Regions from separate parts of the Mesobacillus boroniphilus genome, predicted to be linked through region 3. Evidence: riboswitches for the same ligand, from Rfam matches in the RefSeq annotation. Region 3 holds a riboswitch; each other region holds the start of a gene.
The links. Region 3 has a riboswitch for S-adenosylmethionine ahead of DYI25_RS06415 (methionine biosynthesis PLP-dependent protein). Riboswitches for the same ligand answer to the same signal wherever they lie in the genome.
Positions count from the first base shown of each region.

Region 1: another riboswitch for S-adenosylmethionine. It lies ahead of mtnW (2,3-diketo-5-methylthiopentyl-1-phosphate enolase); the one in region 3 lies ahead of DYI25_RS06415 (methionine biosynthesis PLP-dependent protein).
Region 2: another riboswitch for S-adenosylmethionine. It lies ahead of DYI25_RS04705 (LLM class flavin-dependent oxidoreductase); the one in region 3 lies ahead of DYI25_RS06415 (methionine biosynthesis PLP-dependent protein).

Region 1 covers NZ_QTKX01000001.1:429,200-437,248, forward strand. Annotated here, with positions in the region: gene DYI25_RS02085 (pyridoxal phosphate-dependent aminotransferase) at 1-1,039, shown strand, start outside; SAM riboswitch class I at 1,119-1,226, shown strand; gene mtnW (2,3-diketo-5-methylthiopentyl-1-phosphate enolase) at 1,527-2,750, shown strand; gene DYI25_RS02095 (2-hydroxy-3-keto-5-methylthiopentenyl-1-phosphate phosphatase) at 2,747-3,409, shown strand; gene DYI25_RS02100 (methylthioribulose 1-phosphate dehydratase) at 3,406-4,041, shown strand; gene DYI25_RS02105 (1,2-dihydroxy-3-keto-5-methylthiopentene dioxygenase) at 4,107-4,640, shown strand; gene DYI25_RS02110 (aspartyl-phosphate phosphatase Spo0E family protein) at 4,796-5,041, shown strand; gene DYI25_RS02115 (electron transfer flavoprotein subunit beta/FixA family protein) at 5,894-6,721, shown strand; gene DYI25_RS02120 (electron transfer flavoprotein subunit alpha/FixB family protein) at 6,749-7,774, shown strand; gene DYI25_RS02125 (FAD-dependent oxidoreductase) at 7,767-8,049, shown strand, end outside.
Region 2 covers NZ_QTKX01000001.1:932,794-940,842, forward strand. Annotated here, with positions in the region: gene DYI25_RS04685 (sigma-70 family RNA polymerase sigma factor) at 1-173, shown strand, start outside; gene clpP (ATP-dependent Clp endopeptidase proteolytic subunit ClpP) at 194-775, shown strand; gene DYI25_RS04695 (YjiH family protein) at 1,097-2,365, shown strand; gene DYI25_RS04700 (LL-diaminopimelate aminotransferase) at 2,515-3,696, shown strand; SAM riboswitch class I at 3,779-3,884, shown strand; gene DYI25_RS04705 (LLM class flavin-dependent oxidoreductase) at 4,025-5,074, shown strand; gene DYI25_RS04710 (ATP-grasp domain-containing protein) at 5,105-6,058, shown strand; gene DYI25_RS04715 (hypothetical protein) at 6,131-6,676, shown strand; gene DYI25_RS04720 (DUF2785 domain-containing protein) at 6,726-7,562, opposite strand; gene DYI25_RS04725 (hypothetical protein) at 7,694-7,987, shown strand; gene DYI25_RS04730 (vWA domain-containing protein) at 8,017-8,049, opposite strand, start outside.
Region 3 covers NZ_QTKX01000001.1:1,251,855-1,259,903, reverse strand. Annotated here, with positions in the region: gene DYI25_RS06420 (M4 family metallopeptidase) at 1-1,352, shown strand, start outside; SAM riboswitch class I at 2,557-2,669, shown strand; gene DYI25_RS06415 (methionine biosynthesis PLP-dependent protein) at 2,847-3,962, shown strand; gene metC (cystathionine beta-lyase) at 3,959-5,140, shown strand; gene DYI25_RS06405 (bifunctional homocysteine S-methyltransferase/methylenetetrahydrofolate reductase) at 5,140-7,002, shown strand; gene metH (methionine synthase) at 6,983-8,049, shown strand, end outside.

The DNA.
Region 1 (8,049 bases), 820 kb from region 3:
TCCACAGCACATTGTTGAAAAGTTAAAGCAAGCTGCGGATAACCCTATTAATCATAAGTATTCACCTTTCAGAGGATTGCGCTCGTTAAAAGAAGCTGCAGCAGCATTTTATAAAAGGCAGTATGGAGTCGATCTCGATCCAGAAGAAGAAATTGCCATCCTATTCGGGGGCAAGGCTGGCCTGGTAGAAATACCTCAATGCCTGTTGAACCCTGGAGACTCGATTCTTGTTCCTGATCCCGGCTACCCTGACTACTGGTCTGGAGTCGAACTGGCAAAGGCTAGGATGGTTACCATGCCACTCCGAGAAGAGAATGGCTTTCTGCCCGATTATACTGAATTAAGTGCGGGGGAATTGGATAAAGCAAAGCTGATGTTCCTGAACTACCCTAATAATCCTACAGGTGCAGTTGCCGACAAAGAATTTTTTGATCGGACAATCGAGCTGGCTCGAAAAAATGAGATTTGTGTAGTACACGATTTTGCCTATGGAGCAATTGGCTTTGACGGGAACCAGCCACAAAGCTTTTTACAGTCAAAAGGTGCTAAGGACGTAGGAATCGAGATTTATACTCTGTCAAAAACGTATAATATGGCTGGATGGCGTGTTGGGTTTGCTGCAGGGAACAAGAGTGTGATTGCTGCGATCAACTTGCTTCAAGACCATATGTATGTCAGCTTGTTTGGTGCAGTCCAGGAGGCGGCAGCAGAGGCTCTGTTAGGATCGCAGGAATGCGTTGCTGAGTTAAATGATCTATATGAATCGAGAAGAAATATACTCATTGACGGTCTTACGAATATTGGCTGGCAGGTGACTGCTCCGAAAGGCTCATTTTTTGCCTGGCTGAATGTGCCTGAACCGTTCACTTCGGTGGAGTTCGCGGATTTCTTGCTTGAAAAAGCACATATAGCTGTTGCGCCAGGTGTAGGGTTTGGTGAACATGGTGAGGGTTTTGTAAGGGTTGGCTTATTGACTTCCGAGGAGAGATTGTATGAGGCAGTAAGTAGAATTGAAAGCTTGGGAATTTTCAAAAAATAGTTGACATTGATTTATGAACCTGACATAATCCTAATTAACAAATTTACTTTAACCAATTAAATAACTTGATTAAATTATTTTCTTATCAAGAGCAGGCGGAGGGACGAGCCCGATGAAGCCCGGCAACCGATCCAGCATTTAGCTGGGCACGGTGCTAATTCTTGCAGCGAAAGCTGAAAGATGAGAAGAGTTTAGTGTATTTTCTAACCTCTTCTTTGTGAAGAGGTTTTTTTATTATTTTTTGCACTTTGATTAATGTCTAGCTCCAGCGCCTAGCCCCTCGAGTCGCTTGTCTAGCTGCGGCTCCTAACTCCTCGAGACGCTTCGGTCCTGCCAATGAAGTCAAAGACCGACTTCACTGGTCGGCCCTCCGTGGCACACGATGTGCTAGACCCGCCAGCCACACGACGTGGCGTTTTAGGCGGGCAACGATTGTCGGGGCTGGACAAGGCGCTTGCGCTTTTCTAACAGAAAGGGATTGATCTTAATGAGTGAAATTACAGCGACATATATAGTCCATGATGCTAAACATAACCCGGAGAAAAAAGCAGAGGGAATCGCCCTTGGATTGACAGTGGGATCCTGGACTGACTTGCCTGAACTGGACCAAAAACAATTAAAAAAACATAAGGGGAGAGTTGTATCTGTAGAAGGTTCAAGCCTGGACAGCAATTCAGAGACGGTGGCAACAATCAAAATCGCTTATCCTGCCCTCAATTTTTCACCAGACCTGCCGGCAATTTTAACAACGGTATTTGGAAAACTTTCGCTTGATGGCAAGGTTAAATTGGTCGACCTTGAATTTGGAGAAGAATTAAAAAAAGAATTCCCTGGTCCCCGCTTTGGAATTGAAGGAATCAGGAAAAAGCTTGGTGTACACGACCGGCCATTGCTTATGAGTATCTTCAAGGGTGTCATCGGACGTGATATGGACTTTCTGTTAAAACAGCTGAAAGAACAGAGCCTCGGAGGAGTTGACCTGATCAAGGATGACGAAATCCTTTTTGAAAATGAGCTTACTCCTTTCGAAAAGAGGATCGCTCTTGGGAAACAGGTTCTGGATGAAGTCTATGAATCTACTGGACACAGAACCTTATATGCTGCCAACCTGACAGGAAGAACATCACAGTTGAGGGACAAAGCGAGAAAAGCGGCTGAACTTGGAGCCGACGCATTTTTGTTCAATGTATTTGCCTATGGCTTGGATGTTTTGCAGGAACTTAGGGAAGATGACGAAATCGGCATTCCAATCATGGCTCACCCTGCAGTAAGTGGCGCGCTTACATCGGCAGATGAATATGGTTTTTCACATTCCTTGCTTCTGGGAAAATTACTCCGTTATGCCGGAGCAGACTTCTCGCTGTTTCCGTCACCTTATGGAAGTGTTGCGCTCGAAAAGCAGCAGGCAATATCAATAGCTGAGGCACTGACTGCTGAGGATCAATTTAAAAGGACTTTCCCAGTTCCATCAGCAGGCATACATCCTGGAATGGTCCCGCTGCTTGTAAAAGATTTCGGAGTAGATTCTATTATTAATGCAGGTGGAGGCGTTCATGGCCATCCTGGTGGAGCCAAGGGCGGTGGCAAGGCATTCAGGCAGGCAATTGAAACAGTGCTTCAAGGAAAATCACTTGAAGAAGGCGCCCTTGAGCATGATGAGTTAAAGACTGCTATAAGTCTTTGGGGTTCGGCTGAGGCGGTGGCAAAGTGAGGCAGCCAGTGATTTTTTGCGACTTTGATGGAACAGTGACCGAAAAGGACAATATCATTGCAATCATGAATGAATTTGGGCCTGAAGGCTGGGACGGATTAAAAGAAGCAGTTCTTAACCGCACCATTTCTATAAGGGAAGGGGTAGGGAAAATGTTTTCCCTCCTTCCAGTCACCTCGAAGAAAGAAATCGTTGAGTTTGCGGTCCGGAATGCGAGGATTCGCCATGGTTTTCAGGAATTCCTGGATTATGCCAGCAAGGAAGGAATACCAGTATACATCGTAAGCGGCGGCATTGATTTTTTCATAGAACCTATCATTCAACAATTTGGCCCAATAGATGGCGTTTACTGTAACAGTTCTGATTTTTCTGGAAAAACAATAAAAATTGAGTGGCCAAACAGCTGCGATGATCAATGTTCAAATGATTGCGGCTGCTGCAAACCATCAATCATGAGAAAGCTGGAACAAACTGGAGCTTATAAAATCGTCATCGGTGACTCCGTGACGGATCTTGAAGCGGCAAAAAAAGCAGATTTTGTGCTGGCTAGAGATTACTTGAAAGATAAATGTGAAGAGTGGGAGATTCCACATAGACCATTTGAAACTTTTTACGACTGTATTGAAGCTCTTAAAACTGAGACAGGGGTGAAGGGATGAGCATTTTAGAATCGAAGTGGGAAGAACTGGCGGATGTAAAGGCCGAACTGGCAGAGCGTGATTGGTTCATGGGAACTAGCGGCAACCTTGCGATTAAAGTGAAAAGCGACCCGGTGCAATTCCTTGTGACGGCAAGTGGAAAGGATAAGCGGAAAAGAACTGATGAAGACTTTTTGCTTGTTGACCAATACGGCCGGCCGGTGGAGGAAACACATCTGAAGCCTTCTGCCGAAACACTGCTCCATGTCGAGGTATACAAGAAGACAAATGCTGGATGCAGCCTCCATGTCCATACGATTGATAACAATGTCATCTCCGAAGTCTATGGAGACAGGGGCGAGGTGCAATTCCAGGGACAGGAATTAATTAAGGCTTTCAATATTTGGGAGGAAGATGCCGTCCTCAAAATTCCCATTATTCCAAATTATGCGCATATCCCAAGCCTTGCTAAGTCATTCTCAGAGCACGTAAAAGGGGATACTGGCGCAGTCCTTATCCGTAACCATGGCATTACAGTCTGGGGCAGGAACGCATTTGAAGCTAAAAAAATTCTCGAAGCTACTGAGTTTTTATTCCGTTACCAGTTAAGATTACTCGAGCACAAGCCATTCCAATTGTTCAAGGTAGTTTAACTCAGGATCTTTAGAGCAGATTCCATTTGGTAAATAATACACATTTTAAAAAAGGAGAGATTCACATGGCATTTATCGTAAAGCAAAACACACAGGAGAGAATCGTTGATGAGCAGCAGGTAGAAGCTTTTCTGAACGCACAGGAAGTTATCTATGAAAAGTGGGAGATCAATAAGCTGCCAGCAAACCTTCAGGAAAAGTTCCTGTTAACTGACGAGGAAAAACAGCAAATCCTTGAAGCGTTCAAAACGGAGATTGAACACATTTCCGCACGCAGAGGCTACAAGGCCCAGGACGTCATTTCATTATCAGACAATACACCGAACCTTGACCAGTTGCTTGCGAATTTCAAGCAGGAACACCATCACACGGATGATGAAGTAAGATTCATTGTCAGCGGCCATGGAGTATTTGTCATTCAGGGCAAGGACGGAGAGTTTTTTGAAGTATTCCTTAATCCAGGAGACCTGATCTCTGTTCCTGAAAACACTCGTCACTACTTCACGCTTCAGGATGACCGCCAGGTAGTTGCGGTAAGAATTTTCGTTACAACTGAGGGCTGGGTGCCAATTTACGAAGAGGAAAAAGTCAGCCAGTAAGCATCACAGATCGCAAACTTTGTCGAAGAAAAAAATTTTTGCTATGAAAATTGTCTTATTTTGCGATACTATTTACAATCAAACAAGCATTTGCAATAATTCTCAAGTAAACTTTTATTTGTTTAAGGAATTAAAGTAGTAGAGGAGATATGGAAGTGTATCAATCGCAAAATGCTTTGTTGAAGGAAATTGATCGCGTTAGGGAATTGATGGTGGCTGCTGCTATGGAAACTGGATACACGAGTGACGAAACAATCTATCGAAGCCAGGAACTAGACCGTCTCATCTATGAATATCAAACTTTATGCAAAGAGACAGAAATACAGCGTCAAAAAGCAAAGGTTTTATTTAGACAAATGATTCTGCTCACAAAGAAACAATATATCTTATCACTTGCATAATTTTTCAATCGTACGTTTGGATAAATAAGCCACTGCCTGAAAATCGGCGGTGGCTACATTGTTTCTAAAGGAAGAACAATGAATAACAGGCTGACTATAAAGAAATAGGTGGCAGACCTTTCATTACCGTCCCCATTCCACCTGCCCATTGGGCTGCTGCCCTTCATTTTCCTGGAGGTGGAAGTGTTCTGTGAAAAAAAGAATAAATTCCCCATATGTCCTAATCCAATCAACAGTACCCAGAGGAAGCTCCCCGATCATAAAGCACCAAAGTTCTTTCCAACTCCTGCCGAGGCAGTTGTACTTAATTTTAACAATTTGCTCAAATTTTCACGAGAATACAACTTTGTGTGATTTTTATCATATTTTTATATGCTTATTTTATATATTTTTAACATAGATAGGTTTTTATCATCATTTTGCTAACGCACCCCAACAAGTTTACTTCAACTACATTACCATTTTATACATTAGTTTATTTTTGTTCATGAATGTTTTAACCTCATTTTTTACAAACCTTTGTTATCTACTTTTTTAATTGTTGGTACTATGCTTGTAATGCGATTCATATATCGTACTACATAGCATTTTATTTATATAAGGCTGTGTGAAAAGTATTTGACTGGATGGAACTCCAAAAAAAGTCATATTAGCCTTTATTGAAGCTGTTTTCACCATACACGTTTTCTGAAAGGGCAATTGCAATCTAATCAGGAGGATTTTCTTGGTATCAAAAATTCCTTCCTTATTATATTTCCCATCTTTTATGGAAAACGGTTTTTAAACGAAAACAGCTAAAAGTAACCGCTTACAAGTTAATAGTTTTTCATTTTGAGGAGGGGAAAAGAGAGTATGCACATTGTCGTATGTGTCAAGCAAGTGCCCGATACAAAGATCATCAAAATCAATCCTAAGACTAATACTCTGGACAGGCGAAGCGCACCAGCAATTTTGAACCCTTATGATGCTCACGCCGTACAGGAAGCAGTCAAGATCAGGAACAAAACAGGCGGAACGATTTCTGTTCTTTCAATGGGACCGCCACAGGCTGTAGCTGTTATTAAGAAAAGTGTTGAAATTGGCGCAAATCAGGGATACCTGATTTCAGACAGGGCGTTTGCGGGTGCAGATACCCTGGCTACAAGCTATGCGCTCTCCAAAGCGCTGGAAAAAATATCGAAGGATAATCCGATAGACCTGGTCATCTGCGGTAAGCATGCGATTGATGGTGACACAGGACAGGTAGGACCTGGAATTGCACGCAGGCTTGATATACCGCCAATTACGAATGTTATTGAAGTTTCAGAGGTTAATAAAGAAGAGAAATATGTTCATATCAAACGTAAGCAAATAGATGGATACGAGGTTCTTCAATCACAGCTTCCTTGCTTACTGACTGTCGAAAAGGAGATTAATGACATAGAGTATGCGCCGCTTACAAATATGATCAATGCAGCACGATATGAGCCGGTCATCTGGTCTGTGAACGATCTTGAGGATGTTGATAAGACCCAGCTGGGATTAAAAGGATCTCCAACGATTGTCGGCAAGATGTTCAGTCCGCCAAAGCTTGAAGGCGGAAAGAGAATTGAAGGCAACCCTGATTCTCAAGTAGAACAGCTTATGGGAATTTTAATGGAAAGAAAAGATTTATTGAAATTAAAAACAGCCAACTCTTGATTCCGATAATAAAGGGGGAATAACAGAATGGAAGAAAACCAGGGCGTCTGGGTATTCATTGAAGTAAATGATGGAACGATTGAAGGGGTTTCACTGGAATTGCTAGGTGCGGGAAGAAAGCTTGCAGACAAGCTGGAAGTGCCGCTTTCCGGAGTGATGCTCGGGCAAGGCGTCATGCCTTTAGCTAATGAAGTTATCTATGCTGGTGCAGATCAAGTATATGTCGTTGATCATCCGGTCCTTAAGAATTACCGGACTGAATCATATATGAAGGGTGTCTGTGTACTGGCTGAAAAATATAAACCGGAAATCTTCCTTTATGGAGCAACACCAAATGGAAAAGACCTGGCGAGTGCTGTTGCAACGGATTTAAGTACAGGTTTGACAGCAGACACGACGATGCTCGATGTCGATGTTGAGAAAAGATTGCTAGAGGCAAGCCGTCCTGCGTTTGGCGGAAATATAATGGCAACCATTCTATGTAAGAAACACAGGCCGCAAATGGCAACGGTAAGGCCTAAGGTGATGAAAGCCCTCGAACCAGATGAAGGCAGGAAGGGAATCATCATTGAAGAAGAGTTAGAACTTCGGGAAGAAGATATGCGTACAAAAGTGCTTAGAATTGTGAAGGATGTAACAAAAAAAGCAAGCCTTGCAGAAGCCCATGTCATCGTGGCCGGCGGAAAAGGATTAGGCGACATCCAGGGATTCCAGCTAATTCATGAGTTAGCGGAAGTAATTGGTGCTAGTGTCGGGGGCACAAGGGATGTCGTTGAGGCAGGATGGCTGAAGCATGAGCAGCAAATCGGCCAGACTGGCGAGACCGTCACTCCGAAAATCTATTTTGCCATTGGCATCTCAGGGGCAATCCAGCATGTAGAAGGAATGAAGAATTCTGAATTGATCATCGCAATCAACAAGGATGCGAATGCTCCAATTTTCGATGTTGCCACATATGGCATTGTCGGCGATGCAATGGAAATTGTGCCGAAACTAATTAAGCAGTTCAAAGAGCTCAGCAAAGAGAAGGGCGGGGAAATGAGCTATGTCTGAAAAATTTGATGTAATCGTCGTAGGAGCCGGCCCTGCTGGAACTTCATGTGCCTACAACTGTGCCAAAAACGGACTAAAAGTAATGTTGATCGAGCGCGGTGAATACCCAGGCTCAAAGAATGTGATGGGTGGAGTCCTTTACCGCAAACAGATGGAGGACATCATTCCTGAGTTTTGGAAGGAAGCGCCTTTGGAGCGGCCTGTAGTTGAACAGCGATTCTGGATGATGGATAAAGAATCAGTTGTCCAGTTAGGTTACAAAGGTCTTGAATGGG
Region 2 (8,049 bases), 320 kb from region 3:
TGAACGAGGAAGAAGAAAAGCTATTGTCTGACTTGCTTTGCGAATCGCTTCAGACTGAGGATCCGACTGTGTTGCTTGAGAATATCCAGAAAATCCCGTCACTTGCTCCATGTTCACCGGAAATGTCTCTGCACTCCCGTTCACCTCTCTCTACTTTCAAAATGGCTGCGTAAGCAGGAAAGGGAGGACCAAAGTGAGTACAATTCCTTATGTAATCGAACAATCCAACCGGGGAGAGCGTTCATACGATATTTATTCCCGTCTTTTAAAAGACCGCATTATCATGCTTGGAGATGAAATCAATGACCAGGTGGCAAACAGCGTTATTGCTCAGCTTTTATTCCTTGAAGCTGATAATCCTGAAAAGGATATCTCCATCTATATTAATAGTCCTGGAGGTTCAACCACAGCGGGCTTTGCGATTTTTGATACGATGGAATACATCAAGCCCGATATCAGCACAATCTGTATCGGAATGGCCGCATCATTTGGAGCCATGCTGTTGCTTGCCGGTACCAAAGGGAAGAGATTCGCACTGCCAAACAGTGAAATCATGATACACCAGCCTCTGGGAGGTGCAAGGGGCCAGGCGACGGAGATTGAAATATCCGCTAAAAGAATCCTGAAGCTGCGTGATCATGTGAATCAGATTATATCCGAGAGAACTGGCCAACCGGTGGAAAAAATCGAAAAGGATACCGATCGGGATTATTTCATGAGTGCCCAGGAAGCTTTGGAGTACGGGATTATTGATAAGATTATTACACGGACATAGTGAAGGGCTGCCTTGGCAGCTCTTTTTATTTTGGGAAAATTACACAGAATTGGTTAAAAAGCTAGAGGGTTTTCACAATCCATAATCGAATTTAAATGAATAGGTCTATTAAAAAATTATGCCATGTACACTCTAATTTCAAATGGCATTGAATAAAGTATTAATAAGAACAACTTTTCTTTCGGTAACTAGAAGAGCATAAGAATGCTCCTCTTTTACAAATAATCAGAATAATCAAACGAAGGAGGAATTCATGTGCAGAACACCCCACAATTGAAGCCTGGCAAACAGCCGGAAATACCATCATCAACTGTAAGTAAGATGAAGTTCTTCATATTTAGTGCGATTGGCATCTTCATGTTTTTTGTTCCAATCACTGTTGGTGAAAAATCATCAATACCGCTCGACCACTTAGTTACTTGGATCAATACCACTTTTTCTGCAGCCGCTCCGTATTATGCATTTATTGTTATTTTATTGGGGGCCATTTATCCGTTTTACAGAAAAACGTGGAACAAGAATCCGGCGACTATCGTTTTTTCTTTGTTAAAAGTACTTGGCGTTGTCGTAGCGTTAATGCTGCTGACTAAAGTTGGGCCAGCATGGCTATTTAAACCAAACATGGGACCATTCCTGTATGAAAAGTTGGTTATACCGGTTGGTGTCCTCGTACCAATTGGCTCTGTATTTTTAGCAATGCTGGTAGGCTACGGTCTGCTAGAATTCCTTGGTGTATTGTTGCAGCCTATAATGCGACCTGTATGGAAGACACCAGGAAGGGCTGCGATTGATGCCGTAGCTTCCTTTGTAGGAAGCTATTCAATCGGCCTTCTGATTACCAATCGCGTGTTCAAGGAAGGTAAGTATACTATAAAAGAAGCCACCATTATCGCAACAGGTTTCTCGACTGTTTCTGTTACATTTATGATTGTTGTCGCAAAAACTTTAGGATTAATGGAAGTGTGGAACACGTATTTCTGGACAACGCTTTTAGTTACGTTTCTTGTAACCGCTATCACGGTGAGGTTGCGCCCTTTGCGAACGGTTAGTGATGAATATTATGAGGGCAAAGGAGTACCTGAAGAACCGGTGAAGGAACATCGCTTGAAAACGGCATGGGCTGGTGCTATGAGCGCATCGAACAAGGCGCCTGCACTTGGAAAAAACATTTTGGATAACTTGCGGGATGGACTCATTATGACGATGGGAATTTTGCCGTCGATTCTTTCTGTAGGATTGTTAGGGCTCGTATTAGCGGAATTCACCCCAGTGTTCGATATTATTGGCTATATTTTCTACCCATTTACATTAATCCTCCAGATTCCAGAGCCAATGCTGGCAGCTAAGGCATCCGCAATCGAAATTGCTGAAATGTTCCTGCCTGCCTTGCTTGTAACAGAAGCCCCCATGATCACAAAGTTTGTCATCGGTGTTGTTTCTGTGTCAGCTATTATCTTTTTCTCTGCGCTGATTCCAAGCATTATGTCGACAGAAATACCCATCAGCCTGCGAAAATTGGTAGTCATCTGGGTTCAGAGGACTATCCTAACTCTCATCATTGTAGCGCCAATCGCACATCTATTGTTTTGATATGGAAGTTACTTAATGAGCTGCTAAAGCAGCTCATTTTTTTATTTTTTACTAGAATTGAAAAAGGGACCCTGATATAATCGAATTTATATTTTAAAAGTTCTAACAATTTACAGCGTTAAAGAAATAAACAGTAAAGGGGAATTCCCATGAATCTCTACGGATCGGAAAAGATTAGAAAAATGACTTCAAGTATTTTTCAGGAAGTGGTAGACCGTAAGCAGACTGCCTTAATGAAAGGGAAAGATGTGATCGACCTGAGTATAGGGAGTCCGGATTTTTCGCCGCCTCCTTTTGTCATTGATGAGCTTGTAAAGTATTCACTGGATCCAGGGAAATATGGATACACGCTAAAGGGAATAAGTGAATTTAATGAGGCAGTTAAATATTTTTACCAGCAGCGTTATTCGGTTGAACTTGAAGCTGAAACCGAAGTCCTGCAGCTAATGGGCTCTCAGGATGGTCTTGCCCATCTTGCTACTGCAATCATTGATCCTGGTGATTATGTACTTGTTCCAGATCCAGGTTATCCAATCTATGAAGCTAGCGTAACAATTGCAGGCGGAACTATTTATCCAATGCCTTTGCTGGAGGGAAATAATTTCCTGCCGCAGCTTAATGATATTCCTCTTGAAATTTTACAAAAGACGAAGATGATAATCTTGAGCTATCCTGGAAATCCAGTCACCGCACTGGCAGATCGCAGCTTTTTTGAAGAGGTGGTTCAGTTCGCCAGAATACATAACATCTTGGTCGTACATGACTTCGCCTATTCTGAATTGATTTATGATAATAACCCGCAAATAAGCTTCTTATCTGTACCCGGTGCAAAGGAGGTCGGAGTAGAGTTCAACTCACTCTCCAAAACTTTCAATATGGCAGGCTGCCGCATTGGCTATGTTGCCGGGAATTCTCAAGTTATTAATCTTCTTGCCTCATTTAAATCACATATCGATTATGGAATTTTCTATCCAATTCAAAAAGCAGCAATTGCTGCATTGACTTCTGATTATTCTTTCCTGAAGGATCAGCTAAAACAGTATGAAGTTCGGCGAGATGCTTTAGTATCCGGGTTTCGGAATAGCGGATGGCAAGTGGCCAATTCTCCGGCAACGATGTTTGTGTGGGCTAAAATTCCGACCGGCTGGAAATCCCGTGATTTTGCCTTCAAGCTGATTGATGAGGAAGGGATTGTCGTGGTTCCTGGTGATGCTTTTGGCAAACAAGGAGAAGGGTATGTGAGAATTGCTATGGTTCAGCCTCCAGAAAGGCTGACGGAGGCCTCACAGAGGGTCAATAAATTTCTGTCGGGATTTCCACTAGGAATATAAAAAATGTTTCGATAAACGAATTGACTTTTGGATGAATTTAGAATATTATCACTTTAATAAATTAAAATTAATATATGATATCTTCTTATCAAGAGAGGTGGAGGGAAAGGCCCTGCGAAACCTCGGCAACAGGTTCTGAACGAATACTGTGCCAATTCCTGCGGACAATTTTGTCTGAAAGATGAGAAGAGAGTATTCTAAGGCTCTCTTCTTAAAGAAGGGAGCTTTTTATGTTAGGAGGCTTATTTATGAGCCTCTAATGTTTTTTTATAAAACCGACTTATCAGGTTGGTTAAGTTGTGATTAAATAAGAAGTGGAGAGATTGAGATGAAATATGGATTTTGGCTGCCGATTTTTGGCGGATGGCTTAGGAATGCAGAGGATGAAAACATGCCGCCTACCTTTGATTATGCAAAGCAGGTGATTCAATCAGCAGAAAAATGGGGCTATTCAACCACTTTGATAGCAGAGTTATATCTGAATGATATCAAAGGTCCTGAGCATGACTCCCTTGAAGCTTGGACTACAGCTGCTGCTCTGGCTTCTGTAACTGAAAAAATCGAGATCATGGCTGCTGTAAGGCCAGGTTTCCATAATCCTGCAGTAACAGCAAAGATGGCAGCAAACATAGATCAAATCAGCAACGGTCGTTTTACTCTTAATGTAGTTTCAGCATGGTGGGAGGAAGAGGCACGCCAGTACGGCGGGATTTTTACCGAACATGATGAAAGATATGAACGGACTACAGAGTTCATTGATTTACTCAAGGGACTATGGAGTGAAGATAGCTTCTCTTATGAAGGTAAGTTTTACGATTTGAAGGACACGAAGCTGTTTCCGAAACCAGTCCAGCGCCCGAATCCGATTTTATACGCCGGCGGAGAAAGCGAGAAAGGGAAGCAGACGATTATAGAAAAATGCGATGCCTATGTCATGCATGGCGGGACAGTAAAAGAAATACAGCGGAAAATAACGGATATGATTACACGCAGGGCATCAACTCCAAATCCAGAACTATCAGTGTTCGGAATGGCTGCTTATGTCATTTGCCGGGATACAGAGGAGGAAGCCATTGCTGAATTGGGGCGTATCACGGATGTTAAAGAATCCAGTGCATATGCAGGTTTTAAAGATTTTACGAGTAAGTCTCAGCTTGAACAGCAGATTCACCTCCAAGATTATTCTGTATCGAACCGTGGATTGCGGCCGAATTTAGTCGGTACACCAGAGCAAATCGCCGAGCGGATTTTACAGTATGAAGAAGCAGGTTTAGGCTTGCTATTACTGCAATTCTCCCCGCAGCTCGAGGAAATGGAACGCTTTGCTAGTCAGGTAATGCCGCTTGTTGAGGCAAAAAGGAAGCAAGTGAGTGTTTGATAAAATTTAGACTATGGAGATGAAGAAATAATGAGTAAAGTATACATTATCCATGAAAATAGCGAATGGACAGTCCATTTGACAAGGCGGCTGGAAGAGCTGGGAGTTCCATTTGAAGAATGGCATCTTGACGAGGGGCTCCTTGATTTATCAAAGGAACCACCTGAGGGGATTTTTTATAGCAGAATGAGTGCTTCTTCTCATACAAGAGGACATCGCTTCGCCCCTGAATATACGGCACAGGTTTTATCATGGCTGGAAACCCATGGAAGGAAGGTGTATAACGGATCCCGGGCGTTGGAACTGGAGGTAAGCAAGGTTAAGCAATATCTTGAGCTGAACAAGCATGGTGTAAGGACTCCGAGGACAATTGCGGCTGTCGGGAAAAAACAGCTATTAGATGCTGCGAAGGAATTTGACGGGAAAGCATTTATAACTAAGCATAATCGCGCTGGAAAAGGTCTTGGGGTTCAGCTGTTTCAATCGATTGAAGCACTGAAGTCATATGTTGATGGACCTTCTTTTGAAGAACCGGTTGATGGTGTGACGCTGATCCAGGAATATGTCCAGTCCCCGGAAAGCTATATTACAAGATGCGAATTTGTCGGCGGAGAGTTTATTTATGCGGTGAGAGTTGATACATCTGAAGGGTTTGAATTGTGCCCGGCTGATGCCTGCAAAATCGGAGACCTTTTCTGCCCTGTTGGGGAAGAAGTTGAAGAAAAGCCGAAATTCCTGGTTATCGATGGATTCGACGACCCAATCATTGAAAAATATAAGAGAGTACTAGAAGTAAATAATATAAATGTTGCTGGTATTGAATTCATCAGAAATGAATCAGGGGAAATTTTCACTTACGATATCAATACAAATACAAATTATAATTCAGATGCTGAAGCAAAAGCAGGGAAATTTGGCATGCTCGAGCTGGCAAAGTTTTTAGGAGAAGAGCTGGCTGTAGAGTATGGGACAGTGACAAGATGACATGAATGTTTTGGGAAATATTTGAAACTTATCAAGGGTTCTTCCGTATTAAAACATAAAGGGGGAGAACAGATGAAAAAGTTATCTTTTATTCCTATAGTCCTTGTATTATTGCTTTTCGGCTGCCAGCAAAAACAAAACGATGCGCTCGATACAAGCAAACTAGAGAGAGTTGAACAAACTGGGAATGCCACCGAGGAACAGTTGAAAAGTATTCCCATCCAATATAATGTACCATCTCTAAAATTGGGCTTAGAAGCATTGCCATTTGAATTAAACCCACCTAAGGATTTTCCTTTTGAGGCAATGCCGCTAAAGATGACCATTGAAGATTTTAAGCACGATGGGAAAGAGTTAGTAGTCAATTTTAACAGTTTTTCAAAAAATAAAGAGGATAACATCATTTTCATGATTACTGTCCATAATTTTGAAGTAGAGTATGGTGGACCATTAGGGGAGGAAGTTCAATTATCTGATGGGACGGTGGGGAATTATCATGAAGGCTCTCTTATTTTTACAAAAGAGGGAATTTATTATATGCTTGGATACAGTAATCCTGACATCACCTCTATTCAGTTGAAGAAAGATATAATAGCATTGGCCAATCAAATGTTATAAGAGTGAGAAGAACGCAACTGGGGTTGCGTTCTTTTTAGTGTTTGAAGTATTAAGCCAAGACTTGAGGTTTTAAGATGTGTTCAATCTCCTGTCGTGTTTGCAGACCGATGTTTAAAAACAGCAGTCGGAAATAAAGTGACTTTATGAATTGATTTAAATTAGTGTTCATCCTGAAGTAGTAGGGGGTATAGCCAGTTGTATTCTTTATCTCTGTTACGTTGTTTGATAGATTCACAATCCACTCTTTTAATAGATTTTCATCCATCCCTTTTTCTAACAGGGCTATGACAGCATAGATTAGCCGCTCATCTTCTTCATCAATATAGGCTGTGTCTTTTAAGATACAACTTCCGACCGTAGTAAGACATTCGCTTGCTAAAGCCAGATCAAATAACGGATGCTTGATTGCCTCGGCCAATAAATCTGCTCCATGTGCTACAGAGTGGGCCCAGCCTTTATCCTCGACATATCCTCGGGTATCTTCTTCTTTTTGTAAGTATAGAATGCTGCTCTCTATGGCTTTAAGGGCCATCTCTTCCGAAAGAAATCGTTCTTCACGATCCCTATCTAAAATAAGAGCTATCACCAGTGTTGAAAATGCCCTCGTGAATACCGAATCCTCATTCATCGAGCCAATCCCTATAAATAAATGATTTTGGTCAAGGCAGGTTTGGATTAAATATTCCATTTGTTGATGATTCAAATAACCATCTTTCGTTAAATGATAAAACGAACTATAAATCAGTTTGTCCCTTAATACTGGGTCAGTTGAGCCAATATGTTGAACCATCTGTATAATAAGTTGATCGAGATCCTTGCTTTTAATAGTTTCAGGTTTTTGAAAATCTAATTCTTTTAATTCATTCTTTAATTGCTCAGCAGCCATCAAAATTTCACACCCTTGGAGTTGGATTTATATTGATTTTAGCATATTTTTCCTTTTTAAAATATTGCATGCCAACCAATTGTTCAGAGTAAATTTTTCTAATTTGCCACAAACTATTCATGGTGATTTTGATGAAAAAAATACTCCATTTCATAATATGGTCCGGCTGCATCATTCTATTGTCTTTTGCATATGAAGATTACCTCTATTCTCAATTTAAGGTGAATTCTGCACAAGGAATTGTTGAGGATAAAGGGGTAGGTACAACAACCAGGAATATATACGGAAATTTTACAGAGGAACGAGAGTACTGGATTCAGCTTAATGGGGAAAAAATTGTGGTGACCAGATCAATTTTTGCGGATGCGCAACGGCACAGGCAAATCAAGCTTATGAGAACTCAGCATGGCATGGTGATGGAATAAAAAGATGGTCCGCATTGGAACCATCTTTTTTACCACGTATCGCCGCGCTCTTTTTTCAGTTC
Region 3 (8,049 bases):
GAGATGTTGTCCGACTGCAGCAAGTATATAACGGCGTTCCTGTATGGGGAGCAACACAAGCTGCCAGAGTTGACGAAAGCGGAGTTCTTAAAGTTTTTAGCGGAACTGTCAGCAAAGGACTAGACAGCAAGCTTGAAAAAACAGCCAACAGGAAATCACAGAGAGATGCAATTGCTGCAGCTGAAGCGGATTTGGGCTATAAACCTGATTATGAAGTGACACCATCGGCTGAATTGGTCGTTTACCCTGGTGAGGATCAGGCAGTGTACGCTTATCATGTCACATTGAACTTTCTGAGCCCTGAACCAGGTAATTACCAATACTTTGTCAATGCTGTAACAGGTGAACTCATCAATAAATACAATGCGATCGACACCGCTGGTAAAAACAATCCTTCTTTGAATGGCAGTGACACTGTTGGTTCTGGTGTCGGAGTTCTTGGCGACACGAAGACATTGAACACCCTTCTTTCAAATGGCTCCTATTATTTACAGGACAATACACGCGGAAATGGTGTTTTCACTTATGATGCAAAAAATAGGCAACGAACGCCTGGTTCCCTTTGGGTGGATGCTGATAATAACCTGAATGCAGTTTATGACGGTGCAGCAGTAGATGCTCACTACTATGCAGGTCTTACTTATGATTACTATAAAAACACTTTTGGCCGCAATTCATACGACAACAAGGGCGCTGCGCTGAAGTCCACTGTCCACTACGGCAGAAATTATAACAACGCATTCTGGAATGGCCAGCAAATGGTATACGGTGATGGAGATGGCACTACCTTCATCCCGCTTTCAGGTGGTCTTGATGTTGTGGCACATGAACTGACTCACGCTGTGACGGATTTCAGTTCTGACCTTGTTTATCAGTATGAATCAGGTGCTTTGAACGAAGCGATTTCCGATATCTTCGGAACACTTGCTGAATTCCATGACAATAACAACCCTGATTTTGAAATTGGTGAAGACATTTACACACCAAATACGGCAGGTGATGCTCTACGTTCAATGAGCGATCCTACTAAATACGGTGACCCGGACCACTACTCTAAGCGTTACACCGGCACTTCAGACAATGGCGGGGTTCATATTAACAGCGGAATCATCAATAAAGCTGCCTACCTTCTAAGTCAAGGTGGAACACATTATGGAGTAGCGGTCACAGGTGTTGGAACAGAGAAAATGGGCGCGATTTTCTACCGAGCAAATACTGTGTATTTCACTTCTTCAACGAACTTCAGCCAGGCACGGGCAGGACTGGTCCAAGCCGCAACAGACCTTTATGGGGCAGCTTCTGCGGAAGTGAATGCTGTCAATAAAGCCTTTGATGCTGTAGGAGTAAATTAATAGGTTCATATTCTAAGAGGCTGGCTCAATATGATTTGAGCCAGTTTCTTATTATGCCGACTTCGCACTTTCTCAGTGTGATTGAAAATAGCATCATGGTTTGAGGCACCGAGGTTTTGGTTTACATTGTTTTCTGGCACCAATAACCCCTATTGTTAACCTCTTTTATGGGAGTCCTGAGTAATCGGGCACATATATCGTTCATTTGGTTCCTAAACCGCTTTACAGCTAGAATGTCAGTTGAGCGGTTCTTGACAACTTCTATCTTTCCGCCGAAAAGCTGTCTGAATTACGCGATATTATTGACAACTTTAGACCTTTATTCCCAAAACCTGTCTCAATACAAGCGGATTCTTGACAGCTTTGGCCTCGTATCCTGAAAAGCTGTCACAATAACAACAGAATCTTGACAGCTTTGGGCGCGTATCCTGAGAAGCTGTCAAAATAGCAACAGATTCCTGACAGCTTTGTCTCCGCATCCTGAAAAGCTGTCAAGATAACATCGGATTCTTGACAGCTTTGGCCTCGTATCCTGAAAAGCTGTCACAATAACAACAGAATCTTGACAGCTTTGACTTCATTTCCTGAAAAGCTGTCATAATAACAACAGAATCTTGACAGCTTTGGCCTCGTATCCTGAAAAGCTGTCACAATAACAACAGAATCTTGACAGCTTTGACTTCATTTCCTGAAAAGCTGTCATAATAACATCGGATTCTTGACAGCATTGGCCGCGTATCCCGAGAAGCTGTCATAATAACATCGGATTCTTGACAGCTTTGGCCGCAAATCCTGAAAAGCTGTCATAATAACATCGGATTCTTGACAGCTTTGCGCGCGTATCCCTAGAAGCTGTCAAAATAGCAACAGATTCTTGACAGCTTTGGGCGCGTATCCTGAGAAGCTGTCAAGATAACATCGGATTCTTGACAGCATTGGCCTCGTATCCTGAAAAGCTGTCACAATAACAACAGAATCTTGACAGCTTTGACTTCATTTCCTGAAAAGCTGCCACAATAACAACAGAATCTTGACAGCTTTGGCCACAAATCCAGAATAGCTGTCTAAAAGAATCACTATGCACTGTTAAATATTAAACTATAGGAATCCTTTACCAATTTACTTTACTGCTTTAATTTAATGATTGACATTCATAAATAATAGCTGTAATATTTAGAGAAATTTAAAAATTCAATAATATGAAATCTTATCCAGAGAAGCTGAGGGTCCTGGCCCTGTGAAGCTTCAGCAACCTTCAACAGTGTTTGTTGAAAAGGTGCTAATTCCAGCAAGTTTTTGAAACTTGGCAGATAAGAAGAATGGCTACTAACTGTAAAGTCTTCTTCTTAAGAAGGCTTTTTTTGTTTTATTGGGGACCTCTCACTCTGACTTTCTGGATCATTGTGGATCAAGTCCCTTTTTTAAGTCGATAATCTCGTCTTTTCTCATAAAACAAAAACTGCCGTCTGACTATAAACATTAGGAGTGAGTAAATTGGCAGAAATCGATACAAAGTTAGCACAGCTTGGCAACAGGAGTGAATCATCAACAGGTGCGGTCAATCCACCAATCTATTTAACGACTGCCTACCGCCACGATGGGATTGGTCAATCCAGTGGTTATGATTATGTCCGCACGGGCAACCCTACTCGCGAAATTCTTGAAAAGGCTATTGCAGACCTGGAGGAAGGTGACCATGGCTTTGCCTGCAGCTCTGGAATGGCAGCAATCTGGACCGTACTCTCATTATTCGAGCACGGAGATGAGTGGATTGTTTCAAAGGATTTATACGGAGGAACTTACCGGCTTCTGGAGCAGGGTTTCAAAAAGTGGGGATTAAATAGTACATATGCTGACATGTCAGATTTAAACGAAATCAAATCGGTTATCACTCACAGAACGAAGGCTCTTTTTGTGGAAACACCGACAAACCCGCTGATGGAGCAAGCTGATATTGAAGCTATTGCAAAAATCACAAAGGAGTACGGTATTCTGCTGATTGTTGATAATACCTTCTACACTCCCCTGCTGCAAAAACCATTGGCTTTAGGTGCTGATATTGTGATCCACAGTGCAACCAAATATCTTGGTGGTCATAATGATGTTCTTGCAGGGCTCATCGTTGCCAGAGGTCAGCAAATATGTGATTCCCTCGCCCTTCATCATAATGGCGGTGGTGCGGTGCTAAGCCCTTTTGACTCCTGGCTGCTTATCCGCGGGATGAAAACCCTGGCATTAAGGATGGAGCGCCACGAGCAAAATGCCAGGGAGCTTGTGGATTTTCTACAGATTCATCAGGCAGTGAAGGATGTCCTTTATCCCGGCAGAGGCGGAATGATTTCTTTCAGGGTACACTCTCCTACCATAGTTAATCCTTTTTTAAAAAGTCTATCAACCATTACTTTTGCGGAAAGCCTTGGCGGTGTCGAAAGCTTCATCACCTATCCTGCTACTCAGACACATGCTGATATACCGGCTGAAATTCGCGAACAAACCGGAGTTTGCGACCGACTGCTGAGATTCTCTGTGGGAATCGAGAATGTTGAGGATTTGAAGAATGATTTAGAAGAAGCCTTCAAAAAGGCATGTCAGGAGGCAGAAGCTATATGAGTCATCGATATACATTCGAAACCCATCTGCTCCATAACAAGCATAAATTCGATCCTGCTACCGGTGGAGTCAGCGTACCGATCCATCACTCATCTACATTCCATCAATCGTCCGTAGACAAATTCGGAAAATATGATTATAGCCGCAGCCTGAATCCCACCAGAGAAGCACTTGAGGAAATCATCGCCGAACTGGAGGGCGGTGTCCGGGGATTTGCTTTTTCTTCCGGGATGGCTGCTATCTCAACAGCCTTTTTGCTTCTTTCTAAGGGAGATCACGTGGTCGTAACTGAGGATGTTTATGGCGGAACTTACCGGATGGTTACCCAGGTTTTGAACCGTTTTGGAATTGAGCATACTTTTGTGGACATGACCGACCTTGATGCGGTGGAACAAGCGATTAGGCCAAACACTGCATTGCTATATGCAGAAACACCTTCTAATCCATTGTTAAAGGTAACAGATATTCATGCTATCAGCCAAATTGCAAAGAAACACGGCGCCTATACTTTTGTCGACAACACTTTCATGACTCCCTATTTGCAGCGTCCGCTTGAGCTTGGAGCTGATATTGTCCTTCACAGCGCCACAAAGTTTTTGTCCGGCCACAGTGATACAGTCGCGGGTCTGGCGGTAGTCAAGGATGAAGAACTGGCCAACAGGCTTTATTCCCTACAGAACTCTTTTGGAGCAGTCCTGGGGGTTCAGGATGCATGGCTTGTCATGAGAGGTATCAAGACTTTATCTGTCAGAATGAACCAATCCCAGGAAAGTGCAAAAAACATCGCTGGATTTTTACAGGAACAGCCTTTAATCAAGAATGTCTTTTACCCTGGCCTTGTGAACCATCCGCAGGCAGACCTTCAGACCCAGCAGGCATATGGGCCCGGTGCAGTACTTTCCTTTGAACTTGAAGATGCGGAGGTTTTAACTAGATTTATAGAACAAGTGAAACTGCCAGTTTTTGCAGTCAGCCTTGGGGCGGTCGAATCCATCCTCTCCTACCCTGCAAAAATGTCACATGCTGCCATGCCGCTGGGTGAACGGGTAAGGCGTGGAATCACTGATGGTCTTCTTCGTTTATCAGTCGGATTGGAAAGCGCCGACGACTTGATTTTGGACTTTAAGCAAGCTTTAAAGAGCATTGCAACTATAGCAGTAAGTAAGGAGGAAGTATAATGAGTTTCCTGAACCGCCTGGAAAATGAAATTTTAATCGCCGATGGAGCGATTGGTACTCTCCTCCACTCTTATGGAGCTGGTACCTGTTATGAAGAGTTGAACATTTCTCATCCTGATGACATCATACAGATCCATAAAGCCTATATTAACGCGGGTGCCGATCTAATCCAGACGAACACCTATGCAGCTAATTATATAAAACTAGAAAGATATGGACTCGAGGATCAGGTGAAAGAGATCAATAGTGCCGCAGTAAGACTCGCCCGTCAGGCAGCAGGCACCGATGCATATGTCCTCGGAACAATTGGCGGGAACCGGGGAATCAGACCTTCCGCCATCCCGATTGAGGAAATCAAAAGAAGCTTCAGGGAGCAGTTCTACTGTCTTCTCCTTGAGGGTGTGGATGGACTTTTGCTAGAGACATTTTATGATATGGATGAAATCGAGACCGTGCTTGAGATTGCCCGAAAGGAAACCGATCTGCCAATCATCGCCCAGGTATCCCTCCAGGAAATAGGAATCATGCAGGATCAGACACCGCTACAGGAAGTTTTCAATAGACTCGAAGACCTCGGTGCCGATATTGTCGGTCTTAATTGCAGACTTGGGCCCCATCATATGATTTCCAGTCTGGAACAGATAGAGATACCTTCAAAGGCATTTCTTTCTGCCTACCCAAATGCCGGGTTGCCGGCCTACACAGATGGGAAATTCCATTATGAGGGCAATCCGGAATACTTTCGGAAGTCTGCGCACAGATTCCGTGACCAGGGAGTCAGGCTGATTGGGGGCTGTTGCGGAACAACCCCTGAACATATTAAGGCATTTGCTGATGAGCTAAAGGGATTGCAACCAGTGTTATATAAGAAAACCCCTGCAAATAAGCCGAAAATTGTTGTCACACCATCTGACATTAAAAGGCCTTTAGCTCCACTGCATCAGGTAGTGAAAGAACGGCCTTCCGTGATTGTGGAGCTTGACTCTCCACGAAAACTGGATACAACTCGTTTTTTTGAAGGAGCAAAAGCACTAAAGGATACAGGAATTGATGCCCTGACGCTAGCTGATAATTCACTTGCTTCACCAAGAATTTCGAATTCGGCAATCGGCCATCTCGTAAAGGAAAATTTCGGTTTGCGCCCCCTTGTACATCTAACTTGCCGGGACAGGAACATTATTGGACTTCAGTCCCATTTAATGGGCTTGCATACGCTTGGACTTCATGATGTGTTAGCCGTAACGGGCGACCCTGCTCGTGTAGGTGATTTTCCTGGTGCGTCATCTGTTTTTGATGTCTCTTCCTTCGAATTAATAGAGATGATCAAACAGTTTAATGAAGGTCTCTCCTATTCTGGAAAAGATTTAGGACAAAAAGGAGCTTTCTCGGTCGGCGCTGCCTTCAATCCAAATGTTCGTTCCATCGAAAAGGCTGTCATGAGGATGGAAAAGAAAATCCTTGCTGGAGCTGATTATTTCATCACCCAGCCTGTTTACTCGGAAAAAATGCTTCAGGAGGTCCATGAAGCAACAAAGCATATAGAAGCCCCAGTCTATATCGGGCTGATGCCGCTTACGAGCAGCAGAAATGCTGAATTCCTTCATAATGAGGTCCCTGGTATCAAGATATCACAGGAGATACTCGACATTATGGCGAAATTTAATAATGAACCGCTTCAATCCAAAAAGGAAGGCATCGCGATTACAAAAGGTTTGATTGAGGCTGCAGCAGAACTGTTTAACGGAATCTATATCATCACACCTTTTATGAATTATGAGATGAGTGTCGAGTTATCGAGCTACGCTAATGAATACAGCAGCCTTCTAATGAGGAGGAAACAAAATGTCAACCTTGTTAACTAAACAGATGAAGAAAAAAATCCTGATCATGGACGGAGCAATGGGAACGATGCTCCAGCAGGCAGACTTGACCCCAGCAGAATTTGGCGGCGAAGAATATGAAGGCTGTAACGAAATCCTGAATATAACAGTGCCGGAAGTAATTGAAAATATACATCGGGAGTACTTCGAAGCTGGTGCAGACATCGTTGAGACCAATACCTTCGGTGCTACAAGCTTGGTCCTTGACGAATACAACCTGGGACATAGAGCGTACGAAATCAACAAAGAAGCAGCTCTTATTGCCAGAAAAGCTGCTGACGAGTCATCCACTCCCTCCCAGCCTCGATTTGTGGCAGGTTCTATGGGACCGACAACTAAAACATTGAGCGTGACCGGGGGGTCAACCTTTAAAGAAATGTCTGCTTCCTACGAAGAACAGGCACTTGGCCTGATTGATGGCAATGTTGATTTGCTATTGCTCGAAACGAGCCAGGACTTGCTGAATGTAAAAGCAGCCTATACGGGAATCCAGCGTGCATTCCAGAAAAGTGGAAAAGAGCTTCCCCTCATGATCTCTGCCACAATTGAACCAATGGGCACGACACTTGCCGGCCAATCAATCGAAGCCTTTTATATTTCAGTTCAGCATATGAATCCGGTCGCGATTGGATTGAATTGCGCAACCGGTCCCGAATTCATGCAGGAGCATTTGCGTTCTTTGTCCTCCCTTTCATCTTCTGCAGTCAGCTGTTATCCAAACGCTGGTCTGCCCGATGAAGAAGGTCAATATCATGAAACGCCGGAAACCCTCGCTCAGAAGCTCTCTGATTTTGCTCGTGAAGGCTGGTTGAATATCGTCGGTGGCTGTTGTGGTACGACACCGGCACATATAAAGGCGATTTCTGAAAAAATGAAGGAACGCCCCCCAAGGCAGACAAAAGAAAACAATCTGCATATGGTTTCTGGGATCGAGCCATTCATTTACGACGATCCAACCCTGAGGCCAATCATGGTAGGTGAACGTACGAATGTAATTGGATCACGGAAATTCAAGCGCTTGATTTCGGA